2 regions of the Guptibacillus sedimenti genome follow, and region 2 is predicted to be linked to the other one. Evidence: riboswitches for the same ligand, from Rfam matches in the RefSeq annotation. Region 2 holds a riboswitch; the other holds the start of a gene.
What was found. Region 2 has a riboswitch for S-adenosylmethionine ahead of PQ578_RS02360 (MetQ/NlpA family ABC transporter substrate-binding protein). Riboswitches for the same ligand answer to the same signal wherever they lie in the genome.

Region 1 (5,907 bases), 320 kb from region 2:
AATCATAGAGGCGCTGCAGATGATGTTCTAACCTGAAGACATTCCCATCATACATGCGAATCCCTTCGAACACCCCGTCGCCATAGAGGAAGCCATGATCGTACACCGATACTTTGGCATCTTCTTTTTTCACAAATTTTCCGTTAAGGTAGATCCACTGTTCACTCACCTTGTTCACTCCTTTCTATGCGTTAAGTAGACGCAGTAAAGCGTTAGTGTCTAATGATAGGACCAATCATTTTCAAGGTCCTTGTTGTCGTTTTTGTTTGATTTATTAGAATACTTTGTTTGTTTAATTGAGGATTATATTACGCCGGTTTGGACGTAAGGTCAACACCTAAAAGCTAAGTTTTTTGATAATTATGATATATCAGTTTATTTGTAAACGCTTACAATCCTGTCGTGCGTGAGATTTGGTCACACGAAATTTTTTATTGTAAAATTAATAAAAGCGCTTACATGAAATCATTCTCTTGAACCAGTGTTCCAATGGTAAATTTCATACCTTTCTCAATTAAGTGAAAGAACTCCCTTTACAACTGCTAATTGTCAGCTCTTATCTAGCTCACGACGATAGACAGCTACCATTGCATAATTATTTAACCCCTTTTGTTTTCTACTTAAACCATTGCACTTGAATGATGCCGACATCTTAGCAAAAAGTGATCGATTTTATAATGCCTCCATTGAAAATACGTGCTTGGTTCCAACTTACTCAATGATCGATCTTTTCTTTCTATAGAAACCTTACGCATTTTGTTCATTTATGCAGAAGCATATTTATCAAATTCCATTATTAAAGTTGCATAGTTAATAGCTTACGTTACCTTTAAAGATGTTTATGAACATTTACAGTTGTCGTGTAATAGGCAAACTTTACTTGAACGAAAAATAGGAAACATGCAAAAAACCCTCTTCTAAATTGAGAAAAGGGTTTTCTACTAATATTTCTTAGACGCTAGCTTCGACTTTTGCTTTTGCGATCGCTTGATCTAAATCATCAATTAAATCATCAATGTGTTCAATTCCGACAGAGAGTCGAATCAGATCGTCTCTTACACCAGATGCCACTAGTTCATCAGTACTTAGTTGCTGATGAGTGGTACTTGCTGGATGGATAATTAAACTTTTCGCATCACCAACATTTGCCACGTGAGACCAGAGATCAACGGCATTGATAATCCCTGCACCTGTTTCACGACCTCCTTTAATGCCGAATACAACAACAGCACCGGCACCTTTCGGAAGATATTTGTGAACAAGTTGATGTGAAGGATGATCCTCTTCTTCAGGATAGCTCACCCATTCAACGGCCGGATTGTCTTTCAAATAAGAAACTAGCTTTCGCGTGTTAGCAATGTGCTCTTTCATGCGAACGTGTAGCGTTTCAACGCCAAGAGCTATTTGAAAAGCGTTAAATGGACTAAGCGCAGCACCCGTATCTCTTAGTAGCTGCACTCTTGCTTTAACAATGTACGCAGCTTCTGGGAGTGCTTCAGCAAAAACGATGCCGTGATACGTATGATCCGGCTCTGTGAATCCAGGAAATTTAGGGGAGTTCCAATCGAACTTTCCTCCATCAACGATGATACCTCCCATCGTTGAGCCATTTCCACCAAGCCACTTTGTCGCTGAATGAACGACGATATCTGCTCCGTGTTCAATTGGGCGGCACAAATAAGGTGTTGCAAACGTATTGTCAATAATCAGTGGTATGCCCGCATCATGTGCAATTTCAGCAACTTTTTCAATATCCAATACGTGAAGACCCGGATTCCCAATCGTTTCAGCAAAAATGGCTTTCGTGTTTGGTGTAATGGCTTGCCTAAAAGATTCCACATTTTCCGGGTCAACAAAGTTGGTTTTTATCCCATATTTCGGAAGTGTAGCAGAAAAGAGATTGTACGTTCCACCGTATAAAGTCGATGCTGAAACAATTTCATCTCCGCTATTTGCAACATTTAATATCGCCGTAGTAATGGCTGCCATACCACTTGCTAGTGCAAGTGCTCCAACGCCACCTTCAAGCTGAGCAATTCGTTCTTCAAGTGCTCCGACAGTTGGATTTCCAATCCTTGAATAGATGAACCCTTCTTCTTTTAATGCAAATAAATCAGCGGCATGGTCAGTATTGTCAAACCGATAAGCATTGGATTGATAGATTGGTAGTGCTCTAGCTCCCGTAGCAGGATCTGCTTGTAACCCTCCATGAATGCCAATCGTCTCTAAATGATATTTTTTATCTGCCATTTCACTTCACTCCTTCGATTTTGTTTATCATTGTAAGTTGTTCTTTTATAAGCGGTCCCCATTTATCAAACTCAACGAGAAACCCATCGTGACCAAATTTTGTATCGACAAGATAAAACTGAGAGGATGAGCCTTGTTGAAAAAGCTTTTCTAATTCATCTGGTGGATAAATCAGATCCCCTTTGAACCCAATTGCGAGTATGTTTGCTTTGAATCTTTTGTTTACTAAGGTAAGATTGCCTCTTTCAATGCCAATATCGTGGTTATCCATCGCCTTTAACAAATATAAGTAGCTATTTGCATCAAATCGGCTTACAAGCTTATTTCCTTGATAATGAAGATAGGATTCGACATCGTATTGTGGTTCTTTATGGCTAACTGAAGCCCCTTTAACGCCTCGACCGAATTTTTTTTGGAACATTTCATCCGTTCGATAGGAGACCATCCCAATCATTCTTGCGGTTGCAAGCCCAGATGTTGGAGCTTGATCACTACTATAGTAACCATTCCTCCAGTTCGGATCATTCGTAATCGCAAATCTAGAAATGGCATTATAAGCAATTCCATAGGCGTTCAGGGTTGGTGTGACGGCAAGTGGAATAAGATGATCCATCCAATCTGGATAGAGGAGCCCCCATTCAAGTACCTGCATCCCTCCAAGAGATCCACCAATGACAGCATGCAGGTGGTGAATACCAAGTTCCTCTAGCGCTTTTTTCTGAGAATGCACCATGTCTCTTACAGAAACAAACGGAAAATCGGCTTGGTAACGCTTCTGCGTAACTGGGTTGATCGATTGTGGTCCTGTCGAGCCATTACATCCCCCAAGGACATTGAATGTAATAACTTGAAAATCTGAAGTATCGATAGAAGCACCTTTCCCAATTAATCCTTTCCACCAGCCAGCTTCTTCATGACCGACTGTATACTGATTTCCTGTTAAAGCATGACAGACAAGAATCATTGGCGCTCCCCTAGGGCCCACACGTTCATAGGCAAGTTCGACGTCATGAAGTTCATTGCCAGATTCCAGCATTAACGAACCAATCGATACCGTCTGATCTTCGTATATCGTCTCTCTATCCAAACCCCTATCACTCCTTTCAAACAAATACTGCTTGTTTTTACTTAAAATAAAAAGCCTCTCTGAAAGACAGAGAGGCTTGATTTATTCATCAGCTCCGCTTATCTTTCAGGATTTCTCCTGCAGGATTTGGCACCTTTTCAAACCAGGATTGGTTTGACGGTTGCCGGGCTTCATAGGGCCAGTCCCTCCGCCTCTCTAGATAAGTAAGAATATTTCGTTTTTAATTAATTGTGTTTATTTTAGCAAGGTGGCGCATTAGTGTCAAACATTTTTCGGAATTTTTATTCTTTTGAACTCAGGGATAAAACAGTCTATGACCAGAAATCTTTCGTTAGAATGAACTTTTTGATAAGGTAACGATAGACCATTTAAAAGAGGTGAACAACTATGGAAGCACCCTTCTTTGCATTAGAGGATATGAATAGTGGCGACGTCATTCGCCTTACTGACTTTGTTGGAAAACCAGTGATGATAACGTTCTGGACATCCTGGTGTCCTGACTGTATGAAAGATATGCCGATGAAAGAACAATTTTACGACCATGCTGATCTCGAAAAGCTGGCCTTCTTAACAATAAATGTTACTGGACGAGAACGATCAGAGGAAGCGGGGAAAGAATTTACGATAAAAAACGACCTTCCTTTTCCTGTATTGCGTGACAATGGTCGAGAAACGTATGATGATTACGGATGTACTGGAGTTCCAACAACAGTTCTACTCGATAAAGATCATCAAATTGTTAAGGTTTTTAATGACCAATCTTCTTTCCTCGATATTGCGAAAGCTCTTCCATCCATCATGAAGTAAAAAAAAGCCAGAGGAATCCTTCTGGCTTAAATAATGGATATAAAATGAATAATAGCATGATGCTTCACGAATCTTTTTTCTTTTCTTCAGACTTGCCTTTATTATCTTCTGGGTCTTCTTTCTTTGGAGCTTTTTCGCTTTTCTTTTCCTCTTTGTCTTGCGCTTTTTCGTCTTTCTTCTCAGACTTTTCTTGAGCCTCATCGCTTTTTCTTTCAGCCTTTTCTTGTGCCTTCTCATCCTTATTTTCAGCTTTTTCTTGAGCTTTATCTATTTTACTATTTTGATTTGCAGCTTGCTTTTTTTCTCTTTCTTGTTCTTTTTCTACTTTAGTTTCCGTTTTTTTTTCTGCTTTATCTTGTTTATCTTTTTCATTTTGATCTTCTTTGTCATCTTTTTGTGTCTGCGTGCCACTAGATGAATTGGTTTTCTTTGACTCATTGGAATTAACATTATTCGATTGATTGTCTTTTGATTCAGGAACAGATTTTTGTTCAGGTTGTTTAAGGATAAGTTCTCCGTTTTCATCCTCTTGATCAGGTACTTTTTTGTCGTTTAATTGAACAACAGAATCTTCAATAGGTGTTGGCGTATCTTTCACTTTGGATTCATTAGGGTCTTCCGATTCTTTCCCCTCAGCGGCGGTCATACTTTCGGGTTGCATTTCATCCATCTTTTTCACAGATAGATTACGTACTTCGTCCATTGACAAAGAAGCTCCCCGATCAATGGCTGCGAGGTAGGCCATATATTTCCCTTGAGATATCCCATGTTCTATTGCTTTTTCGCGCATACTGTAATCAGCATCAAGAATAGTTGTAATGGCAACTGCTTGATTAACAAGTGCGTTATTCTTTTCTATACCTTGGATAACGGCTTCTAGATCCCCGGAGATCCCTTTACTTTCTTTTGCTTTAACGTTCGAAGCGACAATGAGTAATTCCCGATCTTCTTCTAGATAGCCTTCGTTATCGAGTTTCGAGACAAGTAATCCTCCAAATTCGCTAAGTGGCATATTCATTGTATCCCGTTCTAATTTCAACCCTTCACCGTCTGAATTCCATGCTTGATATTGAATAACTTCAAGATCAGAATTAACTCCAACCTCAATACTTGGATTGATATCAAAGCTTACATAGGCTGCAACTACATCATTCTGTCTAACAGGAATAACGCCTGTTACGATGACGACTAACAATAGAATTGCTGCCATACCGGCCAGGGTGGGCATAGAGGGGGTAAAATAACCTTTTTTCTTATTTAGTGGTTTTGGTGCAAGTTTAATTTCAGAGCCGATTGTTAACGCATGATTTCGCTTCAGATTGATCGTTGAAAATTCTCCATCAGGAGTTAGCACAACTGCCTTTCTTCCGCGAATGTCCATAATGACCCCTTTTTTCATCCCCTGGCCCCCTTTTTTCCAACTACTGTATATAAGATTTCAGAGCATTAAATCCACCCAAATGAATTAATGCAACTGCTATTATATACTTTCGATTACGTTCAATCGTTTTGCGACTGCATGTAACGAGCGCCAGCAAATCTTTTATAGGGAGCTGCTTTTTCTCTAATAAGTATCCTGAAAGAACGTGATCATCTGCGATTAATTTCGCAATCATCTTGGCATTTTCTCTAGCATCAATATGTTTCGGACAGTTTTTGCTAAGAACCTTAAACGTAATACTAAACTTCTTCAGCAACTGCTCATATTCCTCAATTTCAAACATTCGTACTTCACGTTGTTTATCAATTTCATATACATCAAG
Region 2 (5,907 bases):
TCCCCCCCCCCTCCAACTTAATCTTTTTTCAAACGAGCTGAAAGAATATTCCCAAACGACTGTAGTCCCTGAACAAGGACAATAAGCAGAAAGACCGTCACGTACATCACATCAACTTCATACCGCAAATGCCCATAGCGGTAAGCAAGGTCTCCAAGCCCACCTGCGCCAACAAGTCCAGCCATAGCCGTTGCCCCAATGAGTCCGATCGTAGCAATCGTTAACCCAAGCACAATCGAGGATCGCGATTCTCTGACTAGAACGTGCCAAATAATGTGTCTCGTTTTGACCCCCATCGCTTCATACGCTTCAACAACTCCGCGATCTACTTCAAGTAAAGCGGATTCCATCAGCCTCGCAATGTACGGAGCTGTAAAAACAACGAGCGGCACAATCACGCCTTTCACGCCGATTGTTGTGCCTGCAATCATTTTCGTAAAAGGTAAAATGAAAAAGAGTAGAATAATGAATGGAATCGACCTGATCACATTAATAACTGCATTTAGCAAGCGGAAAAGAACCTTGTTTTCAAGTGCTTTTTCAGGTCGTGTTAAAACGAGTAACACACCTAGCGGAAGCCCTATTAATACCGAGATCAGGAGGGAAATGCCAACCATCTGAAACGTTTCTATAATGGCACTCCAAATATCTGCTCCCCAAAGATCGAGGAATTCCGAAATCTTAGCTGACATGTGCCTCCACCTCCTGAACATATCCTTCGACGACAACGCCGTTTTCTTCTAAAAAGGCGACAGCTCTATCCGTTTCATCTGTATTACCTTCCAAATGAACGACAAGTCTCCCAAACGGCTGATCCTTTAGCTGCGTAATATTCCCCGCTAATATCGACGGATACACGTCGAACTTTTTACTAACATGCGCAAGAGCCGGACTTCCGGAACGCTCGCCTATAAAGGAAAGGTTCACGATCTGACCACTTTCTTTCAAACGCGTAACGAGCGACTCTGGAAGCTCATCTTGGAAGAGCGACTGTACAAACCGTTTTGCCGTGGATGTCTCGGGTTGACTAAAGATATCAACAACTCTGCCTTGTTCAATCACTTTTCCATTCTCCATTACAGCGACTTCATGACATATCTTCTGAACAACATGCATTTCGTGAGTAATGAGTAAAATCGTAATGCCAAAATCACGATTAATTTGTTCCAATAGCGCCAAAATGGACTCGGTCGTATCAGGGTCAAGCGCACTTGTCGCCTCGTCACATAAAAGCACCTCAGGTTCATGAGCAAGCGCACGCGCAATCGCAACTCGCTGCTTCTGTCCTCCAGAGAGCTGAGAAGGATAAGCATCGCGCTTATCCGATAACCCAACGATCTCTAAGTATTTATCCACCCGATTTTCAATTTCTTTTTTGGGTACGCCCGTTAGCTTAAGTGGAATCGCAATGTTCTGGTGTACAGTTCCCGTTTTCAACAAATTAAAGGATTGAAAGATCATGCCAATTCGCTGTCTTGTTTTTTGAAGCTTATTAGTTGATAAGGAAGTGAGCTCGACATCATTGATAAACACTTTTCCATTTGTCGGTCTCTCCAAAAGGTTCACCATGCGGACAAGCGTACTTTTGCCAGCGCCACTGTAGCCAATGACACCATAGATGCTCCCTTTTTCAACCTGCAGAGAAACATCATCTACAGCTTTTGTTACCGTCTCGCCACTTTGATACGTTTTCGTTATGTTCTCTAATCGAATCATCTCGCCCACTCCTCTTCCAAATTACCAGGATGCCACTACAGATCCGTTAAATTCATCCTGGATAAACTGTTTCACTTCATCTGACTGATAATAGTCCACTAGCTTCTGAATACGCTCATCATCTTTATTTTCTGTTTTTGTCGCGATGACGTTCACCCAAGGGGAATCTTCTGGCTCCATTTCAAGAGAATCTTCTTTCGGGACACGCCCACTTTCCATCGCGAAGTTTGTGTTAATTGCCGCGATCGCAAGCTCACCTAGCTGTCTCGGAATCTGTGAAGCTTCTAATGGAACAAACTCGAGATTGTAAGGGTTTTTCTCAATATCTTTAATCGTCGCTTTTACACCAACGCCATCTTTTAACTCAATAATGCCAGCTTCTTCAAACAACATTAACGCCCTGGGCTCACCTGTTGAGTGGTTTGGCAATCCTACTTTGTCGCCTTCCTGTAGTTCATCAAGACTTTTATATTGATCAGAATAAATACCCATTGGAAAATTAATCGTTGTCGCTACTTTTGAAAGCTCCAAGCCACGTTCTTTCACGAAGTCATTTAAATATGGTTCATGTTGAAACACGTTCGCATCAAGTTCCCCTTCATCAAGCGCCGTGTTGGGCATTACATAATCATTGAATGCCATCACTTCGATCTCAAATCCATCTTCCGCTGCCACTTCCTTCACTTTGTTCATCACATCTTCATGCGGTCCAGCTGTTACGCCAACCTTAAGTGGCTCATCTTCTCCAGAACCTCCAGATGCCTCGTTTCCTGAACAAGCTGCCAAAAAGACTAATAGTAGTGTTCCTAGTAAATAGAATGATTTCTTCATCTTTGAATCTCCTCCAGAAATATGTAGTAATGTAAAGCGTTCTAGCACTAAAACTTAAAAGCACAAAAGTTCTTTTATCTGTTAAAATCCCACCCAATAAAAAAACTCCCTCTGTAAAGGACAGAGAGAGTTGAGTGATTTCGGATAACAAATCAGCCGTGCTTGAACTCCCTCTCATCTTTCAAACGATTGCTCGTTTGCTGGAATTAGCACCTTTCTCACGAACTGAGATGGTTGCTGGGCGTCATAGGGCCAGTCCCTCTGCCACTCTTGATAAGAGTTTTCAATATTATTTAACTATTTTCAATAGTATAGTATCTTTCTCGAAAGGCGTCAAGGGCAGATCGAGAAAAAACGCGTGCTGCGAAAACGCGAGTGCCTGTCACTCCCCGGTATTTGTCGAATCCCGCCCTCCGCGTTGATCAAACCAGTTTACGAGATGCTTCAGCCTCGCCACTCTTAGCTCTGGATGCCCACTGCGAGATAAATTATGATCTGAATCTGGGAATCTCACAAACATCGTATCTTTGCCACGATGTTTTAAGGCAATATACAACTGCTCTCCCTGCTCAATAGGACAGCGGTAATCATGTTCGCTATGCAGAATAAGAAGTGGCGTCTGAATTTGATCAACATACTTCAAAGGCGAATGGTGCCACAGTTTATCAGGGTTCTCATCAAGATCACTTCCAACTTCCCACTTAGTAAAGAAATAGCCGATGTCACTTACCCCATAGAAGCTCTGCCAGTTTGAAATCGAGCGCTGTGTGACGGCTGCTTTAAAGCGATCCGTTTTTCCAACGATCCAGTTTGTCATAAATCCACCGTAGCTTCCTCCTGTTACGTAGAGTCGATCTTCATCAATAAAGGAATAACTCTTCAATGAAGCATTAACACCCGCCATCACATCCTCATAATCGCCACCACCATAGTCCCCTCGGCAGCCATTTACAAACTCTTGACCGTACCCTTGGCTTCCGCGTGGATTTGTGTATAAAACAGCATACCCCTTTGAAGCGAGAAACTGAAATTCATGCATAAACGAATTTCCATACATCATATGTGGACCGCCATGAATTTCAAGAATGAGAGGGTATCTTTGCCCATCTTTAAAGCCAGCCGGTCGCATGATCCATCCCTGAATCTCTAACCCGTCTTTACCGTTGTATGTAAAGCTCTCTGGAGACGAAAGCTCCATATGTTGAAGAACCTCCTCATTTGATTGAGAAATACGCTCCTCATTGACTCGGTCACCATGAAACGAAAGCGTATAGATATCACCAATGTTTAGAGGATCACTAACTGCAACCGCCGCTTCATTTGTCTTCGGTATGTAGTGAAAAGCGTAGAAGTGCCTGTCACCACCCGTTATTTGTCGAACTGTGCAATCGACGTTAGCGCAGTACACGCCAGTGCTTCCCTGTTCACTAGCAAGAAAATAGACTTCCGTTCCATCCTCATTCCACACTGCCCCTGGCGAAGCGCCTCCCCAGTGCATATCTGAAATCAACACATCCGAGCACTCCAAATCAACCGTATCTGTTAAACAAGTAAACTCCTTTTTCTCTACATCAACGGTCCACACCTTATTTAATGTAGCTCCCTCATGAAGAAAGAAGTGCCCGACGAAAGAGAGCTTCTCTCCATCTGGTGACCATCTCGGAGCTTCAAAGCTACCGCCCTCACTGTTCAATTGATCCGGATCGACCTTACCTTCTTCTAATCGCTGTACGAAAAGATCCGACCGCATATACGAACCATGTTCCGCATCCTCATTGCGGCTTCTCACATAAGCAATCGATTGACCATCTGGTGACCAGCTAGGACTTGAATGGTTAAACGGAGCATCCGTCAACCATTTGATCTTCTCTCCTCCTGAGGATACGTCGATGATGACAATCTGCAGGTGATGCCCATCCAGAAAACCAGCGCCTTCTGATTTATACTGCAAGTCCGTTACGACGAGAGGCTTCCGTCCCTCGACCTTCTCTTCTTCCTTTTTATCTTTACTTAAAATGAGTAAAGATGTACCATCCGGCCTCCAAACCGGTGCTGATACACCGCTCTTCAAATTGGTTAGCTTGCGCGCCTCACCACCATCCGTGGAAATTAGCCATATTTGATCTTCTCCTGATCGGTCGGAAACGAAAGCAATCGTCTTACCGTCTGGTGACCAGCGAGGAGAACGGTCCTTCTTTTCTCCTCCTAAAGCTGTCCAATCATGCTCAATCCCAGTATCTCGGTTCACTAGTACGAGGTTTGAAGTATATTCTTTTTCCTCATTTATCACTTTTTTCACATAAACGACATAGGTTCCATCAGGCGAAATCTGAGGATTACCGACAAAGGTGAAATCATATAAAAGCTCTTCCAACTGCTCGCTTTTCTCCAATTCTTTTTCAATTTCTTTCTTCAAACTTTCCACTTCCCTTCTTCTCTTATGTCTCTACTTCCATTAAATAGGTGGAATTCCTGCTTGTTACCTTTGCACGAACAGTTCAGTTACCACTTCCTTTCCAGCCCATTGTCTCTTTTTAGATCATGTTGCGTCTTCAAATCTCAAAAAACAGAACGTATATTCCCGTTTTACCTTTTTATCTCTGAACATCCGCTCACTTTCATACCAAAAGCACATCGTTTTCAGGTGATATATCTCAAAACGGTATTTGAATGATCTCATTATGAGATATATAATGGAATTAACAAATTGAAAGCGGTTACCAAAATCAGAAAGCCGCTTAAAATACTAGGGAGGATTTACAATGAGCCAGCAAGCACGAAACCAATTTATTGATCTTTTGTGCGACAAAACGACGATGAATAGAGAAGAAGTTCTCAAAATGTCTGATGCAGAAGTAGAATATTTTCACTGGCTCTACTTTGATGAATCACCAGCGGACTTAATGATGTAAATAGACGTTCACAGCCCCTGCAGGGAATTCCCTGCAGGGGCTGTTTTGGTATGGTGATTTGTTTCTGAATTTAGTTTTAAATTATTGTTGTTTATTATTAAAGTTTGCTTCATCTTTATCCTATAGTTTTATTGGTTGACCTACTATTGCCCATTAGTGAGAGTTATGATATTAATTTCTGGCGGATTATTAAACCTGAAATTCAAAAAAGAAATAGCGTCACTACTTCCAAGTCCTGCACTGACATATTGTTTTATCCCTTTATATTCCCACAATCCTTTTACTCTGTCCTGTGGAGGCAGGAAACCTCCCCTATCATACCAGGGTTCTGGTATAAAAAGAGCTCCTAAAAAGGGTATACGAATTTGACCACCGTGATAATGACCAGCAAGGATTACATCATAATCTCTTAACTCGTAGCGTCCACTATTTTGAATCGCCTCGATTC

Region 1: another riboswitch for S-adenosylmethionine. It lies ahead of metX (homoserine O-acetyltransferase MetX); the one in region 2 lies ahead of PQ578_RS02360 (MetQ/NlpA family ABC transporter substrate-binding protein).

What each region holds. Positions count from the first base shown of each region.
Region 1 is NZ_JAQQWV010000001.1:794,822-800,728, reverse strand. Features, by position in the region: gene ilvE (branched-chain-amino-acid transaminase) at 1-169, opposite strand, end outside; gene PQ578_RS03895 (O-acetylhomoserine aminocarboxypropyltransferase/cysteine synthase family protein) at 952-2,250, opposite strand; gene metX (homoserine O-acetyltransferase MetX) at 2,252-3,337, opposite strand; SAM riboswitch class I at 3,433-3,543, opposite strand; gene PQ578_RS03885 (TlpA disulfide reductase family protein) at 3,725-4,144, shown strand; gene PQ578_RS03880 (anti-sigma factor domain-containing protein) at 4,209-5,543, opposite strand; gene sigI (RNA polymerase sigma-I factor) at 5,566-5,907, opposite strand, start outside.
Region 2 is NZ_JAQQWV010000001.1:479,786-485,692, reverse strand. Features, by position in the region: gene PQ578_RS02370 (methionine ABC transporter permease) at 18-692, opposite strand; gene PQ578_RS02365 (methionine ABC transporter ATP-binding protein) at 682-1,716, opposite strand; gene PQ578_RS02360 (MetQ/NlpA family ABC transporter substrate-binding protein) at 1,738-2,547, opposite strand; SAM riboswitch class I at 2,719-2,827, opposite strand; gene PQ578_RS02355 (S9 family peptidase) at 2,930-4,963, opposite strand; gene PQ578_RS02350 (BH0509 family protein) at 5,310-5,459, shown strand; gene PQ578_RS02345 (metallophosphoesterase) at 5,603-5,907, opposite strand, start outside.